Regions from separate parts of the Micromonospora fiedleri genome, predicted to be linked through region 3. Evidence: riboswitches for the same ligand, from Rfam matches in the RefSeq annotation. Region 3 holds a riboswitch; each other region holds the start of a gene.
What was found. A riboswitch is a leader RNA that binds a small molecule or an ion and turns the genes downstream of it on or off. The one in region 3 is predicted to bind cobalamin.
Positions count from the first base shown of each region.

Region 1 (10,017 bases), on a different contig from region 3:
GCACGACGGTGACCGCCAGCCCCGCTCCCGCGGCCACCCCGAGCAGGTACGGGTCGGCCAGCGGGTTGCGGAACACCCCCTGGTAGGCGCCGCCGGCCAGGGCGAGCAGCCCACCGACCAGCAGTCCGAGCACCACCCGGGGCAACCGCAGCTCGGTGACGATGGCGACTTCCCGCTCGGTCAGTCCACTGTCGAGGTGCACCCCGGGCAGCAGGTTGAGCAGTTCGAGCGCGACACTGCCGGGGGGCAGGCTGACCGGGCCGAGTGAGACACCGGCGACGACCGCGACGAGTACGGCGACGACACCGGCGGCGAGCCAACGTTTCCGCAGGCCCGCCGGCCGGGTCGCGGGCGAGACGGACGGTCCCCTTTTCAACGCCTGGCGCATGGGGAGGGTCCCTGTCAACGCCTGCCGTTCGTCACTTCTCGGCCTTGGTGGTGGCGTCCACGATGGCGCGCAGCAGGTCCACCACGCGCGGGCCCCAGCGGGAGGCGATGTCGTCGTCGAGTTCCACGATCTGGCCCTCGCGTACGGCGTTGATGCCCGCCCAGCCGCTGCGCGCCGAGACGGTCGCGGCGTTCTGCTGGCAGCACTTGACGTCGGAGAGGAAGACGAAGTCCGGGTTGGCCGCGACGATCATCTCCTGGGAGAGCTGCGGGTAGCCGCCGCTCTTGCCGTCCGCGTCGGCCGCGTCGGCGATGTTCTCCAGGCCGGCGAGGGAGTAGATCGAGCCGATGAAGGTCTTGCTGGTGACGGTGTACAGCTCCGGGCCCAGCTCGTGGAAGTAGGTGGGTGCCTGAACCCGCTGCGGCACCTCGGCGACGATCTTCGCGATGTCGTCCTTCATCCGCTGCACGACGTCGGCGCCGGCGGTGGCGTTGCCGGTGAGCACGCCCAGGTCGGTGATCTGCTGGTACGTGTCGTCGAGCGTCTGCGCCGCGGGGGTCAGGTAGACCGGGATCTTCAGCGCCGCCAGCTGGTCGACGATCTTGTTCCGGTCGTCGCTGATCACCACCAGGTCAGGGTTCTTGGCGGCGATCGCCTCGGCGTTGGGCTGGTAGCCGGACAGGTCCGTCTTCGGCGCGTCGGCCGGGTGGTTGGACTGGTCGTCGACCGCGACGACCTGCGGGCCGGCGCCGACCGCGAAGAGCATCTCGGTGGCGGTCGGCGCCAGCGAGACGATCTTGTCGGGACGCTGTTCCAGGGTCAGCGACCCGACGGTGACGGGAAAGGCGCCGCCGGCCGGGCTGCCGCTGGCCGTGGGGGTCTCGGTGGTCTTCTCGGCGCAGGCACCGAGCGCCAGCGCGGCCACCGCGAGGGTGGCGGCGAGAATCCGGGGGGTACGTCTGAACATCGGTCCTCCTGTCGGTCGAGGAGTGTGGTGCTTCGCCGACAGGGAGCCACCGGCACCCGTGGGCGAGGCGCCCTTCCTCGAGAGCGCGTGTCGCGACCGCGCCACAGGCGACCTGGCTCGTCCCCCACTCGGGGGGCATCACAGTTGCGGGACAGCGCCGGTTTCACACCGACTTCGCTGTGGCGGGTCGGTAGAACCGTAGCGCACGCCCGGTGGCCGCCCCGCCGAGCCGTGGGGAGCGGCCACGTGGGTCGGCTCGACGTCGAGCCGACCCACGCATCTGGTACCCGAGTCAACTGCTGAGGACGGGGCCCCGCGCGAGGGGGTTGTGGCGGGGCCCCGTCGGTTCAGGAGGCGGTGATGGTGACGTTGTCCACAGCCGCCTCGACCAGGCTGGCCGTCGAGGCGTCCGCAGCCTCCACCAGGATCCTGATCGACTGTCCCGCGTACGGGGTGAGGTTGAGGTTCGAGGTGGTCCAGGCGCCGTTGCGGTTGCTGGCCGCACCGGCCTGGCTGAGCAGGGTCGTGGTGCCGCCGTTGTGCACCACGCTGACCCGGAGGTAGTCGGCCGACGACGAGTTCGAGCCGTGGGCCAGGTACCAGGCCAGGGAGAGCGTCAACGTGCCGCTCGACGGCAGGGTGATCGCCGGGGAGCGGGCGCTGGTCACGCCGCCGTCCACGTCGTAGTCACCGGCTGCCGAGCCGGCGAGCCGGCCGGTGACCAGGTCGTTGCTGCCGGCGTACGGGGTGAGCTGCTTGGCCCCGCTGGAGTTGGTGGCCTGGGCGGCGCCCCGCTCGAACTGGCCCGACGTCGCGGTGTCGGTGCCGTTGGGGTTGATCGTCCAGCCGGTGTTGGTCTCGAAGGTGTCCGACCAGACAGTCGTACCGCCGCTGCCACCGCCGCAGTACTGGGCCTGCTTGTTGATCGCCCGGTACGGGCAGTCGGCGTACTCGGCGAGCAGGAGCACCGCCTCACGGTTACGCGAGGTCTGCTGCGGGATCACCTCGTCGGGCGGGTAGAAGCCGCCGCCGGAGGCCGAGCGCGGGTACAGCTCGAAGGTGTACGCCCAGATGCCGTGCACCGCCCACATCCAGTCGATGCTGCTGCCGTCGGTGATGTACAGGTCACTGGACTGCTGCGGGGTGAAGTTGTTGGTCGCGGCCATCTGCCGACCGATGGTGGCGAAGGTGTTGTACTGGTCGGCGTTCATCCCGGTGGCGGTGTCGTTGTAGGTGTAGCCGTACGGCCAGAGCACCAGCTCGGAGTAGGTGTGGAAGTCGATGTTGGCCTTGATCTGCTGCACTCCGCCGACGACCCGGCTGTTGACGAAGTTGCGCAGCGCCTGGGTCTCCGGGGCGGAGAAGGCCGACGGACCCCGGTAGGTGTCCGACGAGGTCGAGCTGGACGAACCGCCGCAGCAGCCCCAGTTGTAGCTCCAGTTGCGGTTGAGGTCCGTGCCGACGTACGACGATCCGCTGTTGGGTTGGCGGTTCTTGCGCCAGGACCGGTAGGAGCCGGTGGCGATGTCGTACTCGCTGCCGTCCGGGTTGACCGACGGCACGATCCAGATCTCCCGGTTGTTGACCAGGTTGGTGATCCGGGAGTCCGAGCCGTAGCTGTCGGTGAAGAGGTTCATCAGGTAGATGGCCATCTCGACGGTCAGGTGCTCACGGGCGTGCTGCTGCGAGTTGAACAGGATCTCCGGCTCGTTCTCGTCAGTGGCGACGTTGTCGGAGATCTTGATCGCGACCAGGTCCCGACCCTCGTACGAGGTGCCGATGCTGATCTTGCGGGCGATCGCCGGGTGGTCCGCGACGACCTTGTTGACCACGGCGACCATCTCGGCGTAGTCGTGGTAGTTCGCGTCGGCCGGCGGGAAGGCCAGGGCGCCGACGTCCCCGTGGTCATGCCCACGGTCGGTCGGCGGCGCGGCGATCGGCTCCAACGTGAAACCGAGCCGGGTGATCGCGGCAGCCTCGGCACGGGTGGCCGAGATGTGCAGCACCCCGTGCTCGGAGTAGTCGATCGCGGCGCCGGTGCGGGCGACCGCGGTGCGGTCGGCAAGCGTACGCGGACCGAGCACCCGGTAGGGCGCGGCAGCCGGCTGTTCATCCCGGTCCGGTGCGGGTCGGGCGGAGACCGGTGGTGCGGAGAGTGCGAGCAGGCCGAGACCGGCGGCGACGATCATCGCCAGCGTCCGGCGGACAGGGATGGATCGGAAGGCCATGGACAACCTCCTGGAGGCGCGGGTTTTCCCGCTCGGTAGCGGCCAGCCCACCACCGGTCACATGGTCATATCAACATCGATCGCTGTTTCGCCCATCCCAACCTGATCCTCACGTCGGCAACATGGTTCCGCCGACGGATGCTCGACGACGCCGAGCGCCTGCTCAGGCCGACGGACCGCGCCCGGAATCGGAGCCGCCCGGCTGCTCGGTCGAGGAACCGGCGTCACCGGTGGCCCGGTCGGTCGAGGTGCCGGCGTCACCGGTGGCGGCCTGGTCGTCGCCGGCCAGGGCGGAGCGCAGTTGCTCCTTCTCGGCACGGCGTCGTTCGGCGGCGGCGGCCATCTCCTCGGCCATCTCGTCACGCCAGCCCTTGAGCAGGAAGAACGACAGAGCGGCGGAGAACAGCAGCGCCACGATCAGCTTCAGGAAGATGTCGATGTCGACCGGCCAGAGGGCCGCCACCACGACCGCGAACAACCCGACCCGGCCGAGTGTGTACTTGACCGCCGCACTCACGTTCATCCACTCCGCTCGTTCACGTCGCCATGTGCGTTCCGACCAGCCCACCCCGGGCGGTCACCCGATCCGGATCAGCTCGTCCGGTTGACCAACCAGCGCACGCCGGGGAACCAGACCAGCGCGTAGACCACGGTAAAGGTCACCGCGGCCAACCCGCCGGACGCCAGCGGCGGCAGCCCGGTCGCGAGCCCGGCCACCAGCAGCCCGGACACCACCGCCACCGCGACGGCCACCAACGCGGCCACCACCCGGGGGGCACCGAACTCCCAGGACCGGAAGTCCTCCCAGAAGAGCCAGGCGGGCAGGATCACCGCCAGCCAGCCGTTGGCCTGGCCGAAATCACCGGCACCGAACCAGGCGAAGGCCCCGTCGAAGAGCACCAGCACCAGCATCCCGATGACCGCACCGGCCAGCGCCACGCCGATCAGGTCACCCAGGTGTTGGATGCGCCCCTCGGCGTCCCGCCGGGGAAAGGTGCTCTGCTGCTCGCTCATCTCGCAGACGAGGGTACGCGAGCCGGGTCGACGCCCTCGCGCTGGCCAGCGCGAGGGCACCGGCCGACGCGTCGAGAGGTCAGGCCCAGACCTGCTGCGGCTCGGCCCGACGCTGCGCCAGGGTCGGCGCGGCGTCGTACTCGCGGACCACCTCGTAGCGGGTGTTGCGCTCGACCGGGCGGAAACCGGCGTCCCAGATCATGTGCAGCAGGTCGTCGCGGTGCATGGTGTTCGGCGTGCCGTACGAGTCGGCGTCGTGGGTGATCTTGTATTCCACGACGGAGCCGTCCAGGTCGTCCACCCCGAAGTTGAGCGACAACTGAGCCACCGAGAGCCCGTGCATCACCCAGAAGCACTTGACGTGCGGGACGTTGTCGAACAGCAGCCGGGAGACCGCGAAGGTCTTCAGCGACTCGGCCGGCGAGGCCATCGTGGTGCGGGCCTGGATCCGGTTACGGATCTTGCCGTCCGCCGAGTCCACGAAGTCGTGCTGGTAGCGCAGCGGGATGAAGACCTGGAAACCGCCGGTCTCGTCCTGCAACTCGCGCAGCCGCAGCACGTGGTCGACCCGGTGCCGGGGCTCCTCGATGTGGCCGTAGAGCATCGTGGACGGCGTCTTCATGCCCTTGCTGTGGGCCAGCCGGTGGATCCGCGACCAGTCCTCCCAGTGGCAGGCGTGGTCGACGATGTGCTGCCGGATCTCCCAGTCGAAGATCTCCGCGCCACCGCCGGTCAACGACTCCAGACCGGCGTCCATCAGCTCGTCCAGGATCTCGTCGGCGCTCAGCCCGCTGATCTTCTCGAACCACTGCACCTCGGTGGCGGTGAACGCCTTGAGGTTGACCTTCGGCAGCGCGGCCTTCAGCTCACGCAGCACCTTGGGGTAGTAACGCCAGGGCAGGGTCGGGTGCAGGCCGTTGACGATGTGCAACTCGGTGAGCTGCTCGTCCTCCATCTCCTTGGCCTTGCGGACCGCCTCGTCGATGCGCATCGTGTACGCGTCCTTCTCGCCCGGCTTGCGCTGGAACGAGCAGTACGCGCAGCTCGCGCTGCACACGTTCGTCAGGTTGAGGTGCCGGTTGACGTTGAACATGACCCGGTCACCGTTGAGCTCGGTGCGCTTGTGGTGGGCCAGCCGCCCCAGCCAGGTCAGATCGTCACTGGCGTAGAGGGCGATGCCGTCCTCCCGGGTCAGTCGCTCGCCCGCGTACACCTTCGCTTCGAGCTCACGCTTGAGTCCGGCGTCCATCGAAAGCCCCGTCCCCTCCCAGTGCGGTCACGACCGGACCCCGGTCGCAATCCAGAGCCTACGTTGGGCACCCGGGCAGCTCACAGCGCCCTCTGCCGGACAGCACGCCGCTAATCGGACTCTCAGGCTTCTGTGACCCGCTCAGACATCGACACCGTCGTACCGGTGAGGTAAGACAGGGTGGGGGACGACACACCCTGGTACCGTCCCCGATCCGCCGCGTCCTCACCACGACGCGGTTGCAGCACCACCGGACGAGGAGCGCAATGGTCGACAGCGGGCATGGGCGACGGCAGCGGCGACGACCTCCGGTGATCTCACCGGTGCTCCGGCCGATGCTCTGGTCTGCGCTGCTCAGCGCCGTTGCCACCACCGTCCTCGCCGCACCGGCGTACGCCGAGCCGGGCGTGCCCGTCACGGTGCCCGACACCGGTTCCCGCCCGGTGGTCACCGGCCCGCTGCAACTGCCCGGCGGCACCCCGGCGACCGTCACCCCCGGTGTGATTCCCACGACCTCGACGCCCGGCGCCAGCGCCCTCGAACAGCAGATCAACGCCGCCGAGGCGCGGATCGGCGAGCTGGGCACCCAACTACTCGACCTCAAGCAGCAGCTCACCGAGGCCGAGACCCAGCAGGCGACCGCTGCGCGCGACCTGGAGTTCGCCCAGGCCGCGCTGCAACAGGCACAGCAGCGGGCCGACCAGGCCGCCGCCCAGGCGATCAAGGTCGACGCCGCCCTGCCCACCGCCGGCTTCGCTGCCGACCTGCTCGAACTGGACCTGCTCCGCCGGGTCAACCGCGGCGAACGGGCCGAACACGACACCGCACCGGCCGCCGGTGAGCTGGCCCGCGCGCAGTCCGACGCACAGGTCGCCACGCAGGCGCACACGGCGGCCGAGTCCCGGCTGCGCGGCGTCCAGGAGCAGCACACCGCGACCCAGAAGGCGCTGCGCGACGAAGAGGCCAAGCTGGTCAAGCTGCGCGAGCAGAACGCCACCCAGCTGGTCGAGCTGGCCCGCCAGCAGGAACGCGCCGAGCAGCAACTGGGCGCCGACTACCCCACCCAGTCGGCGGACGGGCTGGTCGCGCATCCCACCGCGCTGGCCGCCCTCGCGTACGCGCGCCGGCAACTGGGCGACCCGTACGTCTGGGGGGCCACCGGGCCCAACTCGTTCGACTGCTCGGGTCTGGTCTGGTCGGCGTACCGGTCGGCGGGCTACTACAAGTTGCCCCGGGTCGCCCGCGACCAGTACTACGCGACCAGGTCGCGCACCGTGTCGCGGTCCGCACTGCTCCCCGGCGACCTGGTCTTCTTCGCCAGCGGCAGCAGCTGGCGGACCATCCACCACATGGGGATGTACGTCGGCAACGGCAAGATGATCCATGCGCCGACCAGCGGTGACGTGGTGAAGATCTCGACCGTGCGCTGGTCCCGGCTCTACGCCGCGACGCGGGTGGTCGGTGCGGTGCCGGCTCCGTCGGTCACCCCCACCCCGACGCCCAAGCCCACACCCACGCCGAAGCCCACTCCGACCACGCCGAAGCCGACGCCCACCACGCCGAAGCCGACGCCGACCACGCCACGGCCCACCCCGACGACGCCGAACCCCACACCCACCCCGTCGGACACCCCGTCGCCCTCCGCCACGCCACCGGGCACCACCACACCGACTCCGACGTCGACGTCGTCGGGCACGCCCGGCGACAACGGCGACAGCGACGGCGGCGCCGACGACACCAGCCCGACCACGGCGGTGAGCAGCCTCGCTCCGCAGGAGAGCGTCTCGGCCACCCCGTCGGCGGCGGGCGGGCGCTGACGCGGCTGACTCCCGACCCACCGATCGACATCTGGCCGGCACCGTACGGCCTCACTCGGAACACTGTGCGCACTCCGGCTGTGCCATCCCGCCGGAATGTGGCACGGTGTCACTCAGGCACTCCCGGTCGCGTTGAGGATCCGGGTGCGAGCGTGGCGCGGAGGCACGGATGAGCGAGCACGAGGTTCCGGCGACAGCCGACTCTGGATCGACTCCCCCCGCCTCCGCCACACCGGCATCCGATGCCGCTGGCGCATCGGCTCCCGCCGCCTCCGCCGGCGAGCCGGCCCCGGGCGTCGCGCCCAGCACCGCAGCCGGGCCGCCGGCCTCGGCCAACCAGCCTGCGGTCGGACGGGCGGGTGTCCCCCGACCCGCCAGCAGGGAACCCGCCCTGCCCGCCCCACCAGCGGGGACCGCGCCCACGTCGCCGGCCGGCCCCACCGGCCCCACGTCGCCTGCTGGCGCTGCCGGAGTCGCATCGCCTCCCGCGGCAACCGGCCTCGCGTCGCCTCCCGGCGCAACCAGCCCTGCGTCGCCTGTTGGCGCAGCCGGAGTCGCGTCGCAGCCTGGCGCTACCGGAGTCGCTTCGCCTCCTGGCGCAGCCGCGGTCGTGTCACCTGCTGGCGTCGGCGGGGTGGGTGGACCGGTGCGGGCCAGCGTCCGGGTGCCGGGAATGAGTCGGGTGAGCGTCGACGAGGCGCAGGCCGCCGGTGCCGGCGGCAGGGGCTCCGGGGTGTACCGGTCGACGCCGGTCAGCCCCGAACCACCAGAGCCCGCCCAACCGCCGGAACCAGCCCAACCGCCAACTCCGCCGACGCCCGAGCCGGAGCCCGCGCCACGTCCGCCAGCACCGGTTCCACCGACACCGACCCCGCCGGTACCGGGGCCACCCTCACCACCGTCTCCGACCCCGCCGGTACCTGGTCCGCCCGCGCCGCCGTCTCCGGCGCCACCGATACCTGGCCCGCCCGCGCCGCCGGTACCGGGTCCACCCGTACCCCCGCCGCCGGTACCGGGTCCGCCTGTGCCGTATCCGCCGGGGCCGGTGCCTGCGCCGCCGCCCGCACCCCGGCCCTCGCCGCCACTGCCGGGGCCGCCGACGCCACCGCCGGCTCCGCCGATGCCGGCACCACCGCCTCCGCCGGGCCCGATGCCCGCGCCACCGTTCCCGCCCCCACCCGCATCCAGCGCGAGCGTGTCGTCGGGATCGGTTTCGCTACCAGCCGGGCGGATCACCGGAACTGCTCCGGGGGCGTCGGACCGAGCCTGCGGCACCACCGGCCCGGATTCCGCTGGCGCGGCACCGGTCGTACCGGCCCCTGCGCTGCCGGTCTGGCCCCCACCGGTCACTCCCACCGGACGCCGGGACGAGCCTGCCCCGAGTTCGCCGGGAGCGGCACCCCGGCAGTCGACCCGTCCGGGTCTGCTGCCGGCCGCTGCCCCCGCCGTCGAGCCGGCAGCCGGAACCGGTCCACGCCCGTCAACGTCCCCGTCCGCAGCCGCGCCGCACCCGGCGCCGGGCTCCTGGCGAGCAGCCGCGAGTGCCGGCGGTTCCGTCGCGAGCCCCCCGGCTACCGATCGATCAGTCACCGGCTCTCCGGCTACGCACGGATCCGTCGCGGGCTCCCCGGTGACGGGCGGCTCCGTCACGGGACCTCCGTTTGCGGGCGGCTCCGTCGCGGGGCCCTCGTTTGCGGGCGGCTTCGTCGGCGGGTCGTCAGCTGCGGGCGCCTCGGTCGCGGGGTCTGCGGTTGCGGGCGGATCCGTCGGGGGATCCTCGGTGACGGGCGGATCTCTCGGGGGACCTCCGGTTACGGGCGGATCCGTCGGGGGGTCCTCGGTAGCGGGGGGTCCGCCCGCTGCGCCGCGGGCCGGCGACGCCGATCTGAGCTCCTACTACGCCGGTGGCTCGGGCTCCGCGACGGTGGCCTTCCCGGCCGGGGAGCCGGACAATTCGGGCTCGTTGACCGGGCACATTCTGGCTCAGGGCTGGGCGGACAACGGCACCGAACGCTCCAGCAGCACCACTCGGGTAGTGATCGTGATGGCGGTCGCCCTGGTAATGCTCGTGGCGATCAGTGTGCTGGTCGTACTGGTCGCGAACAATGCGCTCAACGGTCTGCTGGAGTAACGACGATCGGTGGATCGACGGGTGAAACCGCCCACTACCCCCCGCCGACGTGGGTGACAGCTCGCCGGTCGCCGTACACTTGGGGCTGATCACTGACCCGGCGCGCTATCGTGCGCGCCTCTGGGCGTTCTTGCTGAAGATCCGGCGGCGTCGTGCCGCGGCGGGACATCGCAAATGTGCGCCCCGCTCGAAAGGCTTTTGTTGACCACCTCCGCTGTCTCCA
Region 1 is NZ_JAETXL010000004.1:144,791-154,807, forward strand. It holds gene JMF97_RS11585 (FecCD family ABC transporter permease) at 1-388, opposite strand, end outside; gene JMF97_RS11590 (ABC transporter substrate-binding protein) at 420-1,355, opposite strand; cobalamin riboswitch at 1,441-1,574, opposite strand; gene JMF97_RS11595 (M14 family metallopeptidase) at 1,703-3,583, opposite strand; gene JMF97_RS11600 (DUF4229 domain-containing protein) at 3,747-4,100, opposite strand; gene JMF97_RS11605 (hypothetical protein) at 4,175-4,597, opposite strand; gene mqnE (aminofutalosine synthase MqnE) at 4,677-5,846, opposite strand; gene JMF97_RS11615 (C40 family peptidase) at 6,113-7,663, shown strand; gene JMF97_RS11620 (hypothetical protein) at 8,416-8,847, opposite strand; gene JMF97_RS11625 (hypothetical protein) at 9,627-9,794, shown strand; gene JMF97_RS11630 (DEAD/DEAH box helicase) at 9,996-10,017, shown strand, end outside.
Region 1: it holds a riboswitch for cobalamin, as region 3 does, so the genes downstream of both, JMF97_RS11590 (ABC transporter substrate-binding protein) here and metE (5-methyltetrahydropteroyltriglutamate--homocysteine S-methyltransferase) in region 3, are expected to answer to the same signal.

Region 2 (10,017 bases), on a different contig from region 3:
TCGACCGCCCCGTGGTAGGCGGGCTTGGCCCGCAGGTTGTCGTCGAACAGCAGCGGCCCGCCGTTGCCGGAACGCCAGGACCGCCCGTCGGTGAGCCCCCAGACCGTGACGGCCAGCAGATCATCGGCGTACGCCCGGAAGATCCGGAAGGCGTCCCGGTAGTAGTAGCCCTGGTCGATGAACTTCGCCTGGGTGGCCGGGGTGCCGGTGGTGACGTCGAGTTCGGTGACGGCCTGGGTGACCGGCAGATCCGCGAACGTCTCCAACGCGGTCTCCAGGGCGCTGACCGGCATGGCCAGCGAGACGTGGAACTGGTGACCCACCCCGTGCACCGGCACACCACGGGCGAGCAGGCGCTGCACCAGGGCCAGGTAACGGGCCTGCTTGCCGCTCTGCTCGGTGTTGTAGTCGTTGATGAACAGGGTGACCGGACGGTCGGCGCCCTCGGCGGCGTACACGTCGTTGAACGCCTCGTCGGCGTATTCGAAGGTCAGGTCGATGAAGCTCTCACCGAGGATCCGGTACCACTCGCTGCGACGCAGACCGTCGCTGTACTCGCCGCTGTCGCTGACCACCTCGTTGACCGCGTCGAAGGCGTACAGCGGGTTGGTGGGGGAGCCGAAGGGGCCGTACCGCTCGCTCATCGACTCGGCGACGTTGAAGATGTGCGTACGCAGCCGATCCCGCAGCACCTGCTGGTCGGCCGCCGAGGTGGTCAACGGCTGGCCGGCAGAGTCGGTGAAGAACCAGGCCGGGGTCTGGCTGTGCCACACCAGCACGTGCCCGTAGACACGCAGGTCGTTGTCGCGGGCGAAGTCCATCATGGTCAGCGCCTGCTCGTGCGGGCGGAAGTTGCCCGCCTCGTCGTACCAGGCCTCCGGCTTCATGTGGTTCTCGGCCGTGATCTGGTTGAAGTGCCGGGTCAGCAGCTGGGCGGGAGCACCGATCGTCTCCCGGCTGTCGATGGCCACGCCGACCGGGAAGTCGGTGGTCTCGTACAGCGGGGTGAGGTCCTCGATGACCGGCGGCTCGGGCACCTGGACGACGATGTCGTCGGCCAGGAAGTCGCTGGTGTTGCCGGTCACGTCCTCGCCCTGCCAGCGGGTCTCGAAGTAGAGGAAGGCGCTGTCCGCCGCCGGCATGGTGAACCGGGCGGTCACCTCCGTCCAGCCGGAGTTGGTGATCGTCTCGAACTGGGCGAGGGTGCTGAACGACTGACTGTCCCCGGTGGTGCTGGCCAGGCTGAGCCAGATCTGGTCGGCCGGCTGACCTGCGGCGAACCGCAGCCACGCGCTGAGCTCGTAGGTGACACCCGCGGTGAACAGGCCGGTCACGTCGCGGCCCAGGCCGGCGCCCTGGTTCACCCGGTCGGTGACCAGTACGGCGGAGGTGCCGCCGTGCGCGACGTCGGTGAGGGTGACCGTCGGGGCACCCGGACCGCCGTCGCGGGGTCCCCAACCGTCGAGGCCGTCCTCGAAGTCGGTGTCGATGACGATCGTGCCCGGCTCCGGCCCGCCCCCGCCGCCGTCCAGCGCGGTGATCAGGACGTCGTCGAGCAGGAACGGGGTGTTGCCTTCCGCCTCCACGTAGAGGGTGGCGGCGTCCAGGCCGGTGGGCAGGGTGTACTCGCCGCCGATGCGTACCCACTCGTCGGCGGTGGTGGTGACGTTGTCGCCGATCCAGGTGTAGGTGTTCTCGCCGCCACCGGCCGGGGTGGACTCGACGGTGAAGTGCACGCCGGCGCTGCCCTCGGTGCCGGTCGGAAGTTTCGCCCAGGCGGTGACCGTGTACCGGTTGCCGGGCCGCATCAGCGCGGTCGCGCTCGTGGCCGGTCCCTGCCAGTTGGCGGTACGGCCGGTGACCGAGAGGCTGCCGTCGCTGTCGTGACCCTCGTCGGCGATGGCGAGGGTCACGTCACCGCGTGGCCCCCAGGGGGCGTACGAGCCGGACTCGAAGTCGTTGCTGAGCACGACCTCGTCGGCCGCGGCCGGGGTGGGGGCGACGGTGATGGCCGCGACGAGCGCGGCCGAACAGAGTACGGCGAAAGCTCGTGATCGGCGTCGTGATCGTTGGGACGGATTCCACAGGCGCATCGACTGGTCCCTTACGCAAATTGGACAGTGGTGGGGGTGCCTGACGTCGGGTTTCCGGACAGATCCAAGCGCGTGCATGCTATGTCGACCCGATTGGCATAGCCAGAACTTCCGGAAGTTTTCGGAAAGATGCGTGGGGTCGGTGGCCTCGGCGGCTGCCGTCGCGCTCGGGCGGATGATTCGATCGACACGCGTGGCGACACAGCATGTGGTGTTGAGGTTCCTGGCCAGTTCCCATATATAGTGGTGCCCGCAGCTGGTTCGGCAGTCACTCCACGACGGCCGAGGCAAGAGGGAACCCGGTGGAATTCCGGGACTGCCCCGCAGCGGTGAGTGGGAACGACCGCCGTCAACGAAGCACTGGGCCCGCCAGGTCTGGGAAGCGACGGCCAGTAGGCACGAACACGCCCACGAGTCCGAAGACCTGCCAGCGCGCCGCACGCGTACGTGTGCGGCGGTCGAAGGCCGCGCGGGACGGCCGACGCCATCAGTTGGTCGTCGACGGCACCCAGTCCGTCCGGTGACCGGCGGCGTCCTCCCGCGTGCCCGTCGACCTTCACCGACCGGTACGAGGAGGGACCATGACGGTGACCCGGGAACAGGCGGGGCCGGAGCAACGCCGGCACGTGATGCAGGTGCGTAAACGCAACGGCGACACCGAGCCGGTGGACGTCAACAAGATCGTCAAGGCGGTGGAGCGCTGGGTCACCGACCTGGACGAGATCGACCCGCTGCGGGTGGCGACGAAGACGATCAGCGGCCTGTACGACGGCGCGACCACCGCGGAGCTGGACAAGCTGTCGATCCAGACGGCCGCCGAGCTGATCGGTGAGGAGCCGCAGTACTCCAGGCTCGCGGCGCGGCTGCTGGCCGCGTTCGTCGACAAGGAGGTACGCGGCCAGCAGGTGGCCAGCTTCAGCCAGTCCATCCGGTACGCCCACGGCCTGGGGCTGATCGGCGACGCCACCGCTGCGTTCGTGGCCCGCAACGCCCGCAAGCTGGACGACGCCGTCGACCCGGCGGGGGATCTGCGGTTCGAGTACTTCGGGCTGCGCACCGTCGCCGACCGATACCTGCTGCGGCATCCGCAGACCCGGCAGGTGGTGGAGACCCCGCAGTACTGGCTGCTGCGGGTCGCCTGCGGGCTGTCCCAGACGCCGGGCGAGGCGATCGGCTTCTACCGGCTGATGTCCAGCCTGGCCTATCTGCCGAGTTCGCCGACGCTGTTCAACTCCGGCACCCGACACACCCAGATGTCGTCGTGTTTCCTCGTCGACTCGCCGCGCGACGAACTCGACTCGATCTACGAGCGCTACCACCAGGTGGCGAAGCTGTCGAAGTTCTCCGGTGGGATCGGCATCTCCTGGACCCGGGTGCGGGGCCGGGGCGCGTTGATCCGGGGCACCAACGGCAGGTCGAACGGCATCGTGCCGTTCCTCAAGACCCTCGACGCCGGGGTGGCGGCGGTCAACCAGGGCGGCCGGCGCAAGGGCGCGGCCTGCGTCTACCTGGAACCCTGGCACCCGGACATCGAGGAGTTCCTGGAGCTGCGGGACAACACCGGGGAGGAGTCGAGGCGTACGCACAACCTGAACCTGGCCAACTGGATCCCGGACGAGTTCATGCGCCGGGTGGAGGCCGACGGCGACTGGTCGCTGATCGACCCCTCCGACGCGCCGGAGTTGCCCGACCTGTACGGCGAGGCGTTCGACGAGGCGTACCGGGCGGCGGAGAAGAAGGCGGTCCGTACCGTCAAGGCCCGCGACCTGTACGGGCGGATGATGCGCACCCTCGCGCAGACCGGCAACGGGTGGATGACGTTCAAGGACGCGGCCAACCGGCTGTCCAACCAGACCGGCGCGCCGGGCAACACCATCCACCTGTCGAACCTGTGCACCGAGATCCTGGAGGTCAACAGCGACACCGAGACGGCGGTGTGCAACCTCGGGTCGATCAACCTGGCCGCGCACGTCAGCGCGGACGGCATCGACTGGGAGAAGCTGCGCGCCACCGTCCGCACGGCGGTGCTCTTCCTCGATCGGGTCATCGACATCAACTACTACCCGGCCGAGCAGGCGGCGGCGTCGAACCCGCGCTGGCGACCGGTCGGGCTCGGGCTGATGGGCCTGCAGGACGCCTTCTTCACCCTGCGCATGCCGTTCGACTCCACCCCGGCCCGGGAGCTGTCCAGCCGGGTGCAGGAGGAGATCCTGCTGACCGCCCTGGAGACCTCAGCACAGCTCGCCCATCAGTTCGGCCCGCACCCGGCGTACGCGCAGACCCGGGCCGCGCGCGGTGAGCTGCACCCGGACCTGTGGGGCGCCGACCTCACCCAGGTCGAGCGGTGGGCGGCGCTGCGCGAGACGATCGCCGCGCACGGCCTGCGGAACTCGCTGCTGGTGGCCATCGCGCCGACGGCCACCATCGCCTCGATCGCCGGCTGCTACGAGTGCATCGAACCGCAGGTGTCCAACCTGTTCAAACGCGAGACGATGTCCGGCGAGTTCCTCCAGATCAACACCTACCTGGTACGCGAACTCAAGGCGCGCGGGCTGTGGACGGCATCGATCCGCGACCAGATCAAACGCGCCGAAGGGTCGGTGCAGGGCATCGCCGAGCTGCCCGACGAGGTACGGCAGCTGTTCCGCACCGCGTGGGAACTGCCGCAACGGGCGCTGATCGACCTGGCCGCCGCCCGGGCCCCGTTCATCGACCAGTCGCAGTCGCTGAACCTGTTCATCAGCGCGCCGACCATCGGCAAACTCTCCTCGATGTACCTCTACGCCTGGAAGTCCGGGCTGAAGACCACCTACTACCTGCGGTCGCGTCCGGCGACCCGGATCCAGCAGGCCACCGTCGCGGTCACCCCGACCGCCCCGGCGATCGTCGCCGTCGGCGACGACGAGGCGTTGGCCTGCTCCCTGGAGAACCCCGAGAGCTGCGAGGCCTGCCAGTGACCACCGTTTCCGAAACCCAGACCCGGCACCTGCTGCTCGACCCGGGCATGGACCTGACCCTGCGGCCAATGCGCTACCCGCAGTTCTTCGACCGCTTCAAGGACGCGATCAAGAACACCTGGACGGTGGAGGAGGTGGACCTGCACGCCGACCTCGCCGACCTGGCCAAGCTCTCCCCGGCCGAACAGCACCTGGTGTCCCGGCTCGTCGCGTTCTTCGCCACCGGCGACACCATCGTCGCCAACAACCTGGTGCTCAACCTCTACCAGCACGTCAACTCCCCGGAGGGCCGGCTGTACCTGTCCCGGCAGCTGTTCGAGGAGGCGGTGCACGTCCAGTTCTACCTGAACCTGCTCGACACCTACGTGCCCGACGAGAAGCAACGGTACGAGGCGTTCGCGGCGGTGGAGAACATCCCGTCGATCGCCCGCAAGGCCGAGTTCTGCTTCAAATGGATCGACTCCATCTTCGAGCTGCGCGAGCTGAAGACCCGCGCCGACCGCCGTGCCTTCCTGCTCAACCTGATCTGCTTCGCCGCCTGCATCGAAGGACTGTTCTTCTACGGCGCCTTCGCCTACGTGTACTTCCTGCGCTCCCGGGGTGTGTTGCACGGGCTGGCCTCCGGCACCAACTGGGTGTTCCGCGACGAGTCGATGCACATGGCCTTCGCCTTCGACGTGGTCGACACCGTACGCGCCGAGGAGCCCGACCTCTTCGACGCCGAAATGGAGCAGCAGGTGCGCGACATGCTCGCCGAAGCGGTCGACTGCGAGGTCCAGTTCGCCGCCGACCTGCTGGAGCAGGGCGTCTCCGGCATGCCGCTGGCCGACATGCGCCAGTACCTGCAACACGTGGCCGACCGCCGGCTGGCGATGCTCGGCATCGCACCGATGTACGGCTCGACGAACCCGTTCGCGTTCATGGAACTGCAGGACGTACAGGAGTTGTCCAACTTCTTCGAACGCCGTGTCTCGGCCTACCAGGTCGGTGTCACCGGCACGGTGGCCTTCGACGACGACTTCTGATCCCGGTCTCACCCGATCCGCCGTTTCGGCGGTATGGCGGTCACCTACCCACCCGGATACCGCCATACCGCCGAAACGGCTTCCACATCCCGCCAAACCGTCCTACCCGCGCCAGCCAGGCCCGCATGTCCGCAGGTTCGCATGTCCGCAGGCCCGCTTATGGGTTGTGGCCCCTTTGCTCTGCTTCAACCCACGCATCGGGTTCGGCAGCAAACCGGTGCGTGGGTTGAAGCAGAGCAAAGGAGGCCGGTGGAAGGGGGTGGAGGTGGAACCCCATTCACTCCGTCGGCGCTGTAGGGCGACTACGCGTCAGGCAATCAGGGCGCAGAATTCGTTGCCGTCGGGGTCGGCCATCGCCACTCGGCCGGCGTCGCCTCGGCCGGTCTCGCCTCGGCGGGTCGCGCGGTCAGCGTCCGAACCTCCCGAGCAACTCCGACCCGATCGGGTGGTGCAGCAGATGCAAGGGCGCGGCGTCGATGCCGGCCTCGGTGAGCGCCCGCGCGTACGCCGCCGCGGTTGCGTCGTCCACCAGGCCGTGCACCAGCGGCAGGTCCGCAGCGGTCGACCACAGGAGCGATTCCAACCGGCAGGAGGCGATCGTCCCGGGCAGCCCGAGCACGTTGCCGTCGACCGGCACCGGCGGCAGGTCGCCGGGTATGTCGCGTTCGGTCTCGCCGACGTGCAGAAGCCCACCGCCGACCACCAGGATGTCGTGGTCGCGGCGCATCCGGGTCAGGGCCTTTGCGGTGTCCAGGGCGGGCGGGAACGAGTCGTCCACCACGATGGTGCCGGGTGCCAGCCGGTCGACCTCGATCGGTGCGGCGGCCGCGCTCGTCGCCGCAATGATCACGTCCGCCGTGTAGCCGGCCGGGGCGATTCCCGGTGCCGACGGGCACACCTCGATGGTGCCGGCGAAGCCTTCCGCCCGCAGTCGCGCGGCGTGCTCGCCCAGTCGGGGCGCGGCGGCAGGAACGTCGCAGAGCACGAGTCGGGCGGGCGGCTGGTCGGCCCGGGAAAGCAACAGCCGCAGCGCGGAGAACCCGATCGAACCGAGACCGACCACGACGAGGTCGCGACCGGCAAGGCTGCGCCCGGTGGCGGCCAGCGCGGCCTGCACCGTGCGGACGACGGAGACGACGGTGACGGCATGGCCGGTGGTCACCGCCACCCCGCTGCGGGTACGGCGCAGCACCCCGAGGCCGTAGCCGGTGCGGGCGGGAATCATCCCGGCCAGCGACACGCAGCGGGCGCCGAGGCGGGCGGCCAGGTCCACCGCCTCGGCGGTCTCGTCGGCGAGGGCGTCCCCGGCGGCGGTCAGCTCGTCGGCGAACCGGGGCAGGCAGACGAAGCCGGAGACGCCCAGCGGCGTGGTCAGCTGCTCCAGCAGACGCGGACGGCCACCAGGAAAGAGCAGCTCGCGTAGCTGGTCCCGGGGCAGGCTGCCGGCGGGCAGCCCGGCGATCGCGGCGAGCTGGGCCGGCGGCGGCAGGTAGCCGACGATGGCCGCGGCCAGCCTGGGCGGTCGGCCGGGAATGGCCGTCGTCGCCGGCACGCTGGCGGCGTCACCAGTGACCACGGCAGGCGTGGCCGTCTGGTCCCGACGGGCCGGGTCGGTGTGCGCGGCGGCGGCGGTCAGGTCGGCGCGGAGCCAGTCGGCGAGCCGGCGCAGCTCGGCCGGGGTGACTGTGGCGGGACAGCCGCGCAGGGTGACCCGGAGCCCGTCCCCCTCGGGGCGCGCGGTCAGGAACAGGTCGGTCCCGAGGGGCGGTGGCGCCAGTTCGCTGTCGGCGTCCCAGTCGAGGCTGAGCCGATCGGCATCGCTCGGCACGGGAGGCGGCGTGTCGAGTACCGTTCGCGACGGCGCATCGACGACGTCGCGCGATGCCGCATCCGCTGCGGCGGCCGGTGGCGCGGTGCGGGCGGAGAAGTCCAGGAAGCTGAAGAAGAACTGCGCTCCGATGGGCGTGCCGCCCGGGCCGGTGGGCACGGCTGCCGCGATCGACGGCGGGTCGTCGTACCGGCGGGCAGTAGCGACCTCGGCCCCGACGTGGGCGAGCTGTTCGGCGAAGCCGGCCGAGCCCTCCAGCCGTAGCGGCAGCATCGCCGCGCACGGGCCGAAGATCCGGTGCAGGTCCGGCAGCGGATGATCCCGACCGGTCAGCGCCAGGCCGAAGACCAGATCGTCCTGTCCGGTGAACCGGGCCACCGCCCGGTGGTACGCGGTCAGCACCGGGGCGTACAGGGTGGTCGCCGCCGAGGCGGCCAGCCGGCGCAGCCCGGCGACCACGGTCCCGTCCAGGGTGAAGCCGCAGACCGGCTCGGACGTACCGCCCGGGTCGGGCGCGCTGCCGAGGGCGGGCAGCACCGGCGGCCGGTACGGGGTGCCGAAGCGTCCGCGCCACCAGCCGTGGGCGTCCGGGTCGGGTGGGCCGGCGGCCCGGTCGGCCAGCAGTTCGACATAGTCGCGGAAGTGGGTGCGCAGCGGAGGCAGTCCGTCGGGCTGGTCGGCCACCAGCCGGTGGTAAACCGTCAGCAGTTCCTGGCCGAGCAGGGCGGCGCTGTAGCCGTCACCGATCAGGTGGTGGCCGTGCACCAGCAGGATGTGGTCGTCGGGGGCGAGCCCCAGCAGTTGCAGTCGCAGCAGCGGCCAGGCCCACGGCTCGAAGCGACGGCGGCGCTCCTCGGCGACCAGGGTGCCAACCTCGGCGGGGCCGGCGACCGCCCGGTAGCCGACCGGCAGCCGTAGCGAGGCGGGAAGTTCCTGCTGTACCGGGGGACGGGCCCCGGTGGGAAAGACGGTACGCAGCATCGGGTGCCGGGCTACCAGCAGGTCGACGGCGCGTTGGAAGACGTCGCGACGTAGCCGGCCGCGCAGTCGTAGCCGGGCCAGCCAGGCGGTGCCGTCGCCCGGTGCGATGGCGTCGGCGAGCAGGAAACCGCGCTGGGTGGCCGTCACCGGGTAGGGCCCGCCCGGACCGGCGTCCACCGGGCCGGTGACCCGGTCCGTGGCTGCGGTGCTGCGGCCCGTGTCGTCGGTGGTCCGGCGCGTGGCGGTGGTGGCGTCGATCTCGGCGGCGAGGTCCCGCAGGGTTCGGTGCTGGTAGATGACGGTGGGGCTCGGCGTGGCCGGGAACTGTTCTTGGACGCGGGCGAAGACCTCCAGCACCAGGATGGAGTCGCCGCCGAGGGCGAAGAAGTCGTCGTCGGGCGCGATCGTCGGCAGGTCGAGCAGTTCACCCCAGATACGGGCCAGCCTCGCCTCGGTTGCGGTGTATCCGCCGGCAGCGGCGTCCGCACCGACGGGTGCCGCAAGCCGCTCCGGAGCGGCGGGTGTCGGGAGGTGCTTGGGGCCGGCGGCGGGTGCGAAGCCGCCGAGTGCACGCAGCCGGTCCCGGTCGACCTTCCCGGTGACGGTCAACGGAAGCGTGTCGAGCAGATGGATGCGCGCCGGAACCAGCGGCTCCGGCAGCCGGGCGGCAAGATGTTCGCGCAACTGGGCCACCGTGGGCCCGGTTCCCGGCGTGGGGGCGACAAAGGCGTGCAGCCGTGGGTGCGGCTCGGCCTGGTGCAGCACCGTCGCGGCGGTCACCGCCGGATGGGTACGCAGCACCGCCTCGATCTCGCCGGGCTCCAGCCGGTGCCCGTGGATCTTCACCTGGTCGTCGAGCCGGCCGAGGAACTCCAGGGTGCCGTCAGCGGTGGCGCGGACCTGGTCGCCGCTGCGGTAGTACCGTTCGCCGTCGAGCCGGGTGAAGGCGGCAACGGTCAACGCGGGCTCGTCGAGGTAGCCGGCGGTGACGCCGACGCCGCCGATCAGCAGCTCACCGGCTGTCCCGGGCGGGCAGGGGTCACCGTGCGGATCGACCACACGGATCCGGGCCCCGCCGACGGGTCGGCCGATCGGCAGCCGGCGTACCGTCTCATCGGGGCGGTCGTCGATCA
Region 2 is NZ_JAETXL010000011.1:86,076-96,092, reverse strand. It holds gene JMF97_RS26335 (endo-1,4-beta-xylanase) at 1-2,093, opposite strand, end outside; cobalamin riboswitch at 2,334-2,539, shown strand; gene JMF97_RS26330 (ribonucleoside-diphosphate reductase subunit alpha) at 2,675-5,050, shown strand; gene JMF97_RS26325 (ribonucleotide-diphosphate reductase subunit beta) at 5,098-6,075, shown strand; partial or broken gene JMF97_RS32405 (condensation domain-containing protein) at 6,482-9,685, opposite strand; partial or broken gene JMF97_RS32400 (amino acid adenylation domain-containing protein) at 9,707-10,017, opposite strand, start outside.
Region 2: it holds a riboswitch for cobalamin, as region 3 does, so the genes downstream of both, JMF97_RS26330 (ribonucleoside-diphosphate reductase subunit alpha) here and metE (5-methyltetrahydropteroyltriglutamate--homocysteine S-methyltransferase) in region 3, are expected to answer to the same signal.

Region 3 (10,017 bases):
CGTTGCCTGTGACGTGGCCGATCGGAACGGGCTGCGCGCCGCGCTGGCGGCCGCACCGCCGATCACCGCCGTCTTCCACACCGCCGGGACCATCGACGACGGCCTGATCGGCGACCTCGACCCGGACCGGTTGGCCCGGGTACTGCGCCCCAAAGCAGACGCCGCTGCCCACCTGCACGAACTCACCCGCCACCTCGACCTGGCCGCGTTCGTGCTGTTCTCCTCGCTCGCCGCGACCATCGGCGGCGCCGGGCAGGGCAACTACGCCGCCGCGAACGCCTTCCTCGACGGGCTCGCCGCGTACCGCCACGCCACCGGCCTGCCGGCCACCTCGATCGCCTGGGGCCTGTGGGCCGGCCGCAGCGGCATCACCGGAGACCTCACCGACGCCGACCGGTCCCGCATCGCCCGCGCCGGCTATCAGCAGATCGACCCCGCCACCGGCCTGACCATGCTGGACACGGCGCTGCGGCATGCGGACCCGACGCTCATCGGCGTACCGATCGACCTGACCGCCCTGCGCGCCCGCCCGGAGACCGTGCCGGCGGTGCTGCGCACCCTGCTGCCGCCGACGGTACGACGCGAACCCGCAGACGCGGACCGGTCCGCCGACAAGCTGACCGACCTGACCGGGCTCTCTGCCGACGAACGCCGCCAAGCCCTCACCACCCTGGTCCGCACGGTCACCGCCGACGTGCTCGGCCGCACCGGGACCGACAACCTGCCCGCCGACGGCACGTTCACCGACCTCGGCATCGACTCGCTGCTCGCCGTCGAACTGCGCAACCGGCTGGCCCAGCGCACCGACCTGGCCCTACCCGCCACCACCGTCTTCGACCACCCCACCCCGCAGGCCCTGGCCGACTACCTGCACACCAGCCTGCTCGACACCGGCCCGGAACAGCCGGCCGGGCTCGACCTGACCGCCGACGTCACGCTGCCCGACGACATCCGTCCGACGCCCGGCTCCATCCCCGACGGCGCACCCCGGCACATCCTGCTCACCGGCGCCACCGGCTTCGTAGGCGCGTTCCTGCTCCGTGAACTACTGGCCACGACAACCGCCACGGTGCACTGCCTGATCCGGGCGAACGACCCGGACGACGCATGGAAGCGGCTACGCGAGACCGCCCGGTGGTACCGCATCGAGGACCAGCTGGACCCCGGCCGAGTGGTACCCGTGGTGGGGGACCTCGCCGCCGACCGCCTCGGCCTCACCCCGGGCACCTTCGACGCACTGGCCCGCGACATCGACGTCGTCTACCACGCCGGGGCGACGGTGAACTGGCTCCAGCCGTACGCCACGTTGCGCGCCGCGAACGTGGACGGCACCCGCGAGGTGCTGCGCCTGGCCGCCGCGCAGCGCACCGTACCGGTCCATTACGTCTCGACCACCGGCGTGTTCGCCGGCCCCGCCCCCGACGGGCGTGGCCACGGCCCGCACGACCCGACCGGCCCGGCCGACCTGCTGCCCAGCGGCTACCTGCAGAGCAAATGGGTCGCCGAGCAGATCATCGGACTGGCCCGCGAGCGTGGTCTGCCGGTCTCGGTGTACCGGGTGGACCTGGTCTCCGGCGACCGCCGCCACGGTGCCTGCCAGACCCGCGACTACCTGTGGCTGAGCATCAAGGGACTGATCCAGGCCGGCACGGTTCCGGACAGCCTCGGCGGCAGCGTCCCCCTGGTGCCGGTCGACCACGTGGCCGCGTCGATCATCGCGCTGTCCACCGACTCGAAGCACATCGGCAGCACCCACCACCTCTACAACAGCGAGCGGGTCGCCTGGCGCGACATCCTGCACCGGCTCCGCGCTCACGGACACCAGCTGACCGTCACCAGCTGGGCAGAGTGGCACGCCGCGGTGCTCGCCGACCGTGACAACGCGCTCTACCCGCTGCTCGACGCGTTCGAGCTGATGGTCGCCGACACCGACGCCTTCTACCCGGTGATCGACACAGCCGACACCGACGCCGCGCTGGCCGCCGCCGGTCTGCCACCGGCCCCGGTCACCGCGGACGTACTGGACACCTACCTGCGATTCTTCACCGAGGTCGGGTACCTGCCACCGGCGCTGGCCACCAGTTCGGCACGCTGACCCGCACCGATGGGCCGGTCACCCCCGCTGGGGGGATGACCGGCCCTCAGGGCAGTGGAAGCAGTCCCTCACCGATCGCGCCGGCCACTTCCGACCGGTGCTCGTCGAGGTAGAAGTGCCCGCCGGAGAAGACGCGCAGGTCGAACCCGGCCGAGGTGTGTGCCGACCAGGCGCGCACCGCCGCGACGGCAGCCTGCGGGTCGGCGTCACCGGTCAGGGCGGTGATCGGACAGTTCACCGGCGGCTGCGCATGCCACGCGTACGAGTCGATGGCCTGATAGTCGGCACGCATGACCCGCAGGAGTTCGGCGCGCAGTTCGGCATCGGTCAGAAACAGCGGATGGGTGCCACCGGCTTCGCGCAGATCTTCCAGGATCCCGACGTCCGTGCGTGGCGGATCCGGCCGGCACGGCGGCTGATCCGGCGCGCGCCGACCCGAGACGAACAGCCGTTGCGGCAGTCGGGCACCGGCCCGGGCACGCCGCTGGGTGACCTCGTGTGCGATCACCGCACCCATGCTGTGCCCGAAGAACGCAAACGGCCCGGCGAGCCGAGCCTGCAGCACTGCGTCCGCCTCGTCGACGAGTTCCGCAATGGAGGTACGGGCGCGCTCGGCACGTCGGTCCTGCCGCCCCGGATACTGGATCGCCAACACCTCCACCTCCGCTGGCAGCGCCCGGGCCAGCGACAGGAAGTAGTTGGCCGTCCCACCGGCGTGCGGAAAGCAGACCAGTTGGATGCGGGGGGCGCTGCTCGTGGTAAGAGTTCGCACCCACCGATCCGCCACTGCCGGGTTCTCATGCACCGATGTCATCCCTCGACGCTACGCATGTCGGCAGCCGGCACGGTCACCGTCCACTCTCGGCACGGTCACGGCGGTTCAGACCGGTGCGGTCACGGAATCCGAACCGCCCTGAGCAGGGCCACCTCACACCTGGACCGAGCGGACAGAATGGTCGCAGAACTTCCGACCCCCGCACCTCGGCCGCATCAGGATGATCTGCTCGCTGCCTCCCCGCGAGCAGGAAAGGAGTTGCTCCTGTCCGCGCAGTCGTCGATGAACGGCTTCGTCGAGGACCTGGCGATCCAGCTCGCCGGGCACGGCTTCGAGCGAGGTAAGGAGGGACGCGTCTTTCGCCGGTTCTCGCTACAAGGAGACGCGCTCATCCTCGAGGTGCAGCCATCGAATCACTCCAGCCGCCGGGGTCTGGTCTTCTACATCAACATCGGCCTGGTGCACGACAGCGTCTGGACGAGATGCTGCCGCAGCTGCTGCTGTTGCTCGACCGGAACGTCGTGCTGAACGAGACACCGGACATCCTCGGCCCGGGCGACTGGCTAATCCGCGCCTGGCTGTTGGCCGGGGAGGGCCGCATCGACGAGCTGAAGCATCTGCTGTTCGTGGAGAGGCCGGCCCACACCCACGACTCCGTCCCGATCCGTACGGTGTGGAACTATGCGACCGGTCGGGCCTCGGACACCGCAGCGCGGTGAGGGAGCCTGGCAGATATCCCACTCCGGCCTGGTGGCAGCGACGTAGAGGACACGCGATCTGCTTGATGACCGACGATGATGTCGAAGGTGAACCTGGTCAGCCGCGCCGACGGTTGCGGGATCTGGGCCGTCCGCTCGTTGTCCTGATGGCGCCCTTGCTGGTGCGCCTGGCCAACCGGGACAAGCGGTTCGTCTGGACGCTGGAGGAGGTGCGTGGCCACGCTCGGGACTGGCCGCCTTCGGGTGGTGACGCGGAGATGGCCAACCTCTTCCGCTTCCAGGCGTGGTTCGGGCTGAGCATGGTTCCGCTGGCCGGGTACGTGGCAGCGTCGCTGCTGCGCTCGGGCTCGGCCGGCGACTCGGTGCTCGAGGCGGTCATGGTGGGCGCTGCCACGGTAGGCATGTTCACTCTCGGGATGGTTCTGGTGAGCGGGCTGAAGTGGGGGTTGTCGCAGTACTTCACGCCCGACCTGGACCGCCGTCTTGGCCCGCCCCGCAGACGGGATCCCCGGCCGCGCACGCGGCGGCCGGGGTTCGTGGTGCGGCTTTGCCTGCCGAGCAACCTGGACTGGGTGCTCGCGCTGATCTTTGCCAGTTGCATGGCACCGAACGCCTTCCCCTGATCCACCTCGGCATCGATCAGCCGAACCTCGGACCCGGGCGGCGGTGCGGTGTTCCGTGGCCTCCAACTGGGCTTCTGCTGATCTGGGCGGCGTGTAGCTCATTCGGGCGGGCGTGCTCGGGTAGGTGTCGAGGCGGGCGGCGGCCTTGTTGGCGCAGGTGGTGACGACGTGGCGGGGGTCGTGGCCGAGGCTGGTGATGGCGACCAGGGCGGTGAGCACCACGTCGGCCAGCTCGGCGGCCACGTGTCGCTGGTGTGGGTGATGCCTTTGCGGGGGTTCTGGCCGACGGCGCCGATCCACGCTGCGATGTACTGCATCAGCGCCGTGCGTGTTCGGCACGTGCGGGTGCGCCCACCTCGTGCAGGTGTCGCAGGGCCTGGCGGTAGGAGGTGACGAGACCGGTCTGTACGTAGGCGACGCCGATCTCGGCGCAGTACGCCTGCACGATCGGTTGTGCCCTGCGCAGGTTGGGCGTCGGCATGCCGGGGAACAGGTGGTGCTCGATCTGGTAGTTCAGACCGCCGAGCGCCGCGTCCACCAGCCGGTTCCCCCGAACGTTGCGGGAGGTCAACACCTGCTTGCGGAGATAGTCCTCGGTGCCCGTCGGGTGCGGCATGCCCTTGTGGTTGGGGGCGAAGGTCATGCCGAGGTAGACGCCGAACAGCGCCTGGTGCAGCAGCAGGAAGGCGACGGCCTGCAACGGCGAGAGAACGAGCACCAGCGCGCCGAGGTAGCCGACGGCGTGCAGGATCAGCAGCGCGCTCTCCGTACGCCGCTGTTTCACCGTGCCGTCGCGCAACGCCTTGACGCTTGACACCTTCAGGCTGACGGCGAGCAGCGTGAGCAGCGGGAAGAACAGCACGGCCTGGTGCCGGGTGATGAAGCCCTTCAGTCCGCGCCGGCCGACCGCCGACTCGGTGGTCCAGACGAGCACCTCGGGAGCCACGTCCGGGTCGAGGTCGTCGTGGTTGGGGTTGTTGTGGTGACGGGTGTGCTTGTCCATCCACCAGCCGTAGCTCATGCCGATGCCGAGATTGCCGGCCAGCAGTCCGGCGACCGCGCTCGGACGTCTGGTGCGGAACACCTGGCGGTGCGCCAGGTCGTGCGCCACGAGTGCGACCTGGGCGAACGTGACGGCGAGGAACACGGCGGTGATCATCTGCCACCAGGAGGAGCCGATGAGGAAGAAGGCCGCCCAGCCGCCGACGAACATCAGCGTGACGATGCTCAGCCGGACGACGTAGTAGGCGGGCCGGCGGCGCATCAACCCGGCGTCGGTGATCCGGCGGGACAGGACGGCGAAGTCACTGCCGGTCGTCGACTGCGACGGTCTCGTGGTAGTCGTCATGATTCCAGCAGACCGCCTCGGACGGGCGCTGTCAGGAACGCTGTCACCCCGCCGATCAGGGGTGCTAGCACCCCCGAGAAACGGCGGTCTTGCGGGCACAATGGCACCCGTGGACGTGGCCGGGCCTGACGAGCGGACGTACGAGTGGGCGCGTCGGGGTGTACGCGCGGTGCTCGCCGGTCTGGCCGCGATCGGCCTGGCCCTGGCCAACGTCGCGCTGCTCGTCGTATCGCTGCTGGCGCTGGTCCTGGTCCCGGTGCCGCTGCTCGGCATGGCGCTGGTGTCCTGGACGACGACGCTGGTCCGTAAGCGAGCGGATCTCGAACGCCGGCGTGCCGCCTGGGCCGGGGTCCCGGTGCCACGCCCCTACCAGCCGCCCCCGCAGCGGGGCATCGTCGGCGGCTGGCGGCGCTTCCGATGGATCGTCACGGACCCGGCCACCTGGCGCGACCTCGCCTGGCTGCTGCCCGGCGGGATCGTCGGGGCCACCCTCGGCGCGATCTCACTGGCCGTGCCGCTGTACGGGATCATGGGTCTGACGCTGACACCGCTGTGGATCTGGCTCGGCACCGACTGGTACGGCTACGGCACCGTCTGGTCCATCGACACATTCGGTGAAGGGCTGATCTGCCTGCCGCAAGGCGCCGCCATCCTGGCCGGCGGTCTGTGGGTGGCGCCCTGGCTACGGCGCGCCGACGCGTACTTCGCCCGACTCCTGCTCGCACCGACCAAGGCCGCCGAACTTCGCCTGCGGGTCACCCAGCTGACCGCGACGCGCGCCGACACGGTGGACGCCCAGGCAGCTGAGCTGCGTCGCATCGAGCGCGACCTGCACGACGGCATCCAGGCGCGGCTCGTCTCGCTGGGCATGACGATCGGTCTCGCCGACGAACTGATCGACCGGAACCCGGCCGCAGCCCACGAGATGCTCGCGGAAGCGCGTGAAGCGAGCAGCGCCGCACTTGTCGAGCTGCGGCACCTGGTCCGGGGCATCCACCCACCCGTGTTGGCCGAACGCGGGCTGGACGGCGCGGTGCGGGCGTTGGCGCTCAGCCTGCCCGTGCCGATCACAGTCGATGTCGACCTGCCCGGCCGCCTCGACACACCGGTCGAGTCGGCCGCGTACTTCGCCGTCGCGGAGACGCTTACCAACATGGTCCGCCACAGCGGTGCCCACACCGGATCGGTGTCCCTGCGGCACACGGACGCAACGCTGACGATGGTGGTCTCCGACGACGGCGTGGGCGGCGGCGACCCCGCGGCCGGCACCGGTCTGCGGGGCATCGAACGCCGCCTGGCCGCCTTCGATGGCACGATGGCCCTGTCGAGTCCGCTCGGAGGGCCCACCGTCATCACCATGGAGTTGCCGTGCGCGTTGTCATCGCCGAGGACCACGCGCTCCTCCGGGACGGGCTGACCCGAATCCTGCGGGCCTACGACTTCGACGTCGTCGCCGCCGTCGACAACGGCCCGGCCCTGCTGCCCGCCCTGACCACCCACCGGCCCCAGGTGGCGGTCATCGACGTCCGTCTCCCGCCGACATTCACCGACGAAGGTCTGCAGGCTGCGATCGCCGCTCGTACCCAGATTCCCGGCCTGCCCATCCTCGTGCTCTCCCAGCACGTCGAGCCCTTGTACGCCCGCGAACTGCTCAGCACGCCACACGGCGGCGTGGGCTACCTGCTCAAGGACCGCGTGTCCCACGTCGGCGAGTTCGTCGACGCCGTGCGCCGGGTCGCCGCCGGCGGTACCGCCATGGACCATGAAGTCATCTCGCAACTCCTCGCCCGCCGAGAGCCGCTGGCGGTGCTCACCCCCAGAGAACGCGACGTCCTCGGTGAAATGGCCGAAGGTCGCTCCAACGCGGCGATCGGAGCCAAGCTCCGCATCACCGAGAAGGCCGTGAGCAAACACATCAACAACATATTCACCAAACTCGACATGCCGCCCTCCGATGACGACAACCGGCGCGTCCTCGCCGTCCTGGCGTACCTCAACGCCTGAGCGGGTGGAAGGCGGACGCCAGCGCCGGCCGGCCGCATCCGGCCTGGGTCACTTGGGTACGTCCGTGTGGGGCTGTCAAACGAACGGCCCTGCGTCGGGACTGTACGAGTAGCGGCTGACCGGCCGATCAAGGGAGAGACGCCATGCTGGTCGATCAGCCGAGACGACCAACGCGTACACACCAAACGCCTCGAACCTTCGACACACCGGCCCGTACCACGTCCGACACGCCACCGACCCCGGCGTCCTCGACCTGACATCCATCCCGCACGTCGGACAGCATGACGCGGAGACGACCGACAGGCCCGTACGATGGCGAGCGGCGCTGGTTCGCCCCATCCCGCCAGGGTGGGGTGTCGTAAGAGGGAACCCGGTGAGAGACCGGGACTGCCCCGCAGCGGTGAGTGGGAACGACCGCCGTCAACGAAGCACTGGACCGCCAGGTCCGGGAAGCGACGGCCAGTAGGTGACCTCGTGTCATGCCCGCGAGTCCGAAGACCTGCCAGCGCTGCGCACGCCACCGGTGTGCGCCGCCGGCGGCCTCTCGGGAGGGCCAGGGCGGAAGCGGGCACCGTGAGACGTGCCTACCTTCCCTCCCGGGTCCGCTGGGCACTTCGAGGGAAGGACCCCACAGGTGACTACCGCATTCGGCCAGAGCACTGTGCTCGGCTACCCGCGTATCGGCGTCGATCGTGAGCTGAAGAAGGCCGTCGAGGCGTACTGGGCCGGCACCATCGACGTCGACGCTCTGGAAAGCACCGCCGCCGGGCTGCGCGCGCAGGTGTGGCGGACGCTGCACGACGCCCGCCTCGACGCGATCCCGTCGAACACGTTCTCCTACTACGACCAGGTCCTCGACACGGCCGTCGCCGTCGGCGCGATCCCCACCCGCTTCGCCCGGCTGGGCCTGCCCGCGCTGGACACCTACTTCGCCATGGCCCGCGGCGTCGACGCCGAGCCGGCGCTGGAACTGACGAAGTGGTTCGACACCAACTACCACTACCTGGTGCCGGAGATCGGCCCCGACACCGTCTTCACCGCGAACCCGGCGAAGGCGCTGGGTGAGCACGCCGAGGCCCGCGACCTGGGCATCACCACCCGACCGGTGTTCATCGGGCCGGCCACGTTCCTGCTGCTGGCCAAGGGCGACGATCCGTTCGCCCGGCTCGACGACCTGGTCGACACGTACGCCGCGATCCTCACGGCACTCGCCGAGGCGGGGGTGGCCTGGATCCAGCTGGACGAGCCCGCCTACGTCGCCGACCGCACCCCGGCCGAGATCGACGCCCTACGCCGCGCCTACATCCGGCTCGGTGAACTCACGCACCGGCCGAAGATCTTCGTCGCCACCTACTTCGGTGACCTCGGCGCCGCCCTGCCGGCGCTACTGGACACCCCGGTCGAAGCAATCGGCCTGGACCTGGTCGCCGGCCCGGGCAACCTCGACCGACTCGCCGCCGCCGGCCCACTGGCCGGCAGGACCATCGTCGCCGGCCTGGTCGACGGACGAAACATCTGGCGTACCGACCTGCGCGCCGCGATCGCGGCCGGAGCGACGGTCGCCGGGCTGGCCGACCACGTCGCCGTGTCCACGTCCTGCTCCCTGCTGCACGTCCCGGTCGACCTGACCGCCGAAGCCCGCCTCGACCCCCGGTTGGCCGCGCGGCTCGCGTTCGCCCGGCAGAAGGTCGACGAAGTCGTCCTGCTCGGCCGCGCGTTGCGCGACGGCACCACCGCGCTGCCCGCACCGCTGCCGGCCATCCCGGCGGCCTGGCGCCACGACGACGTCCGCGGACGCCTCGCCGCACTGCGCCCCACCGACCGGCAGCGCGGCGACTACGCCAGCCGGGCGGCCCGCCAGCAGGAACGGCTGGGGCTGCCGGAGCTGCCGACCACCACGATCGGGTCGTTCCCGCAGACCACCGAGCTGCGCAAGGCCCGCGCCGCACACCGCGCCGGCAGCCTCGACGACGCCGGCTACGCGTCGCGGATGCGCGCCGAGGTCGAGCATGTCATCCGGCTGCAGGAGCAGTTGGGTCTGGATGTGCTCGTGCACGGCGAACCGGAACGCAACGACATGGTGCAGTACTTCGGCGAGCAGCTCGACGGTTTCGCCGCCACCGAACACGGCTGGGTGCAGTCGTACGGCTCCCGCTGTGTCCGGCCGCCGATCATCTACGGCGACGTGGCGCGCAGGGCACCGATGACGGTGGAGTGGTCCACCTACGCGCAGTCGCTGACCAGCAAGCCGGTCAAGGGGATGCTCACCGGCCCGGTCACCATCCTGGCCTGGTCCTTCGTCCGTACCGACCAGCCTGTCGCGGACACTGCCGACCAGGTCGCGCTCGCCCTGCGGGACGAGTGCCACGACCTGGAGTCGGCAGGAATCCGGGTCATCCAGGTCGACGAACCGGCGTTGCGCGAAACGCTGCCGCTGCGCAAGGCCGACCAGA
Region 3 is NZ_JAETXL010000019.1:10,084-20,100, forward strand. It holds gene JMF97_RS29610 (type I polyketide synthase) at 1-2,095, shown strand, start outside; gene JMF97_RS29615 (thioesterase II family protein) at 2,142-2,867, opposite strand; gene JMF97_RS29620 (hypothetical protein) at 3,353-3,589, shown strand; gene JMF97_RS29625 (hypothetical protein) at 3,655-4,212, shown strand; gene JMF97_RS29630 (fatty acid desaturase family protein) at 4,529-5,560, opposite strand; gene JMF97_RS29635 (sensor histidine kinase) at 5,670-6,977, shown strand; gene JMF97_RS29640 (response regulator transcription factor) at 6,929-7,564, shown strand; cobalamin riboswitch at 7,874-8,085, shown strand; gene metE (5-methyltetrahydropteroyltriglutamate--homocysteine S-methyltransferase) at 8,199-10,017, shown strand, end outside.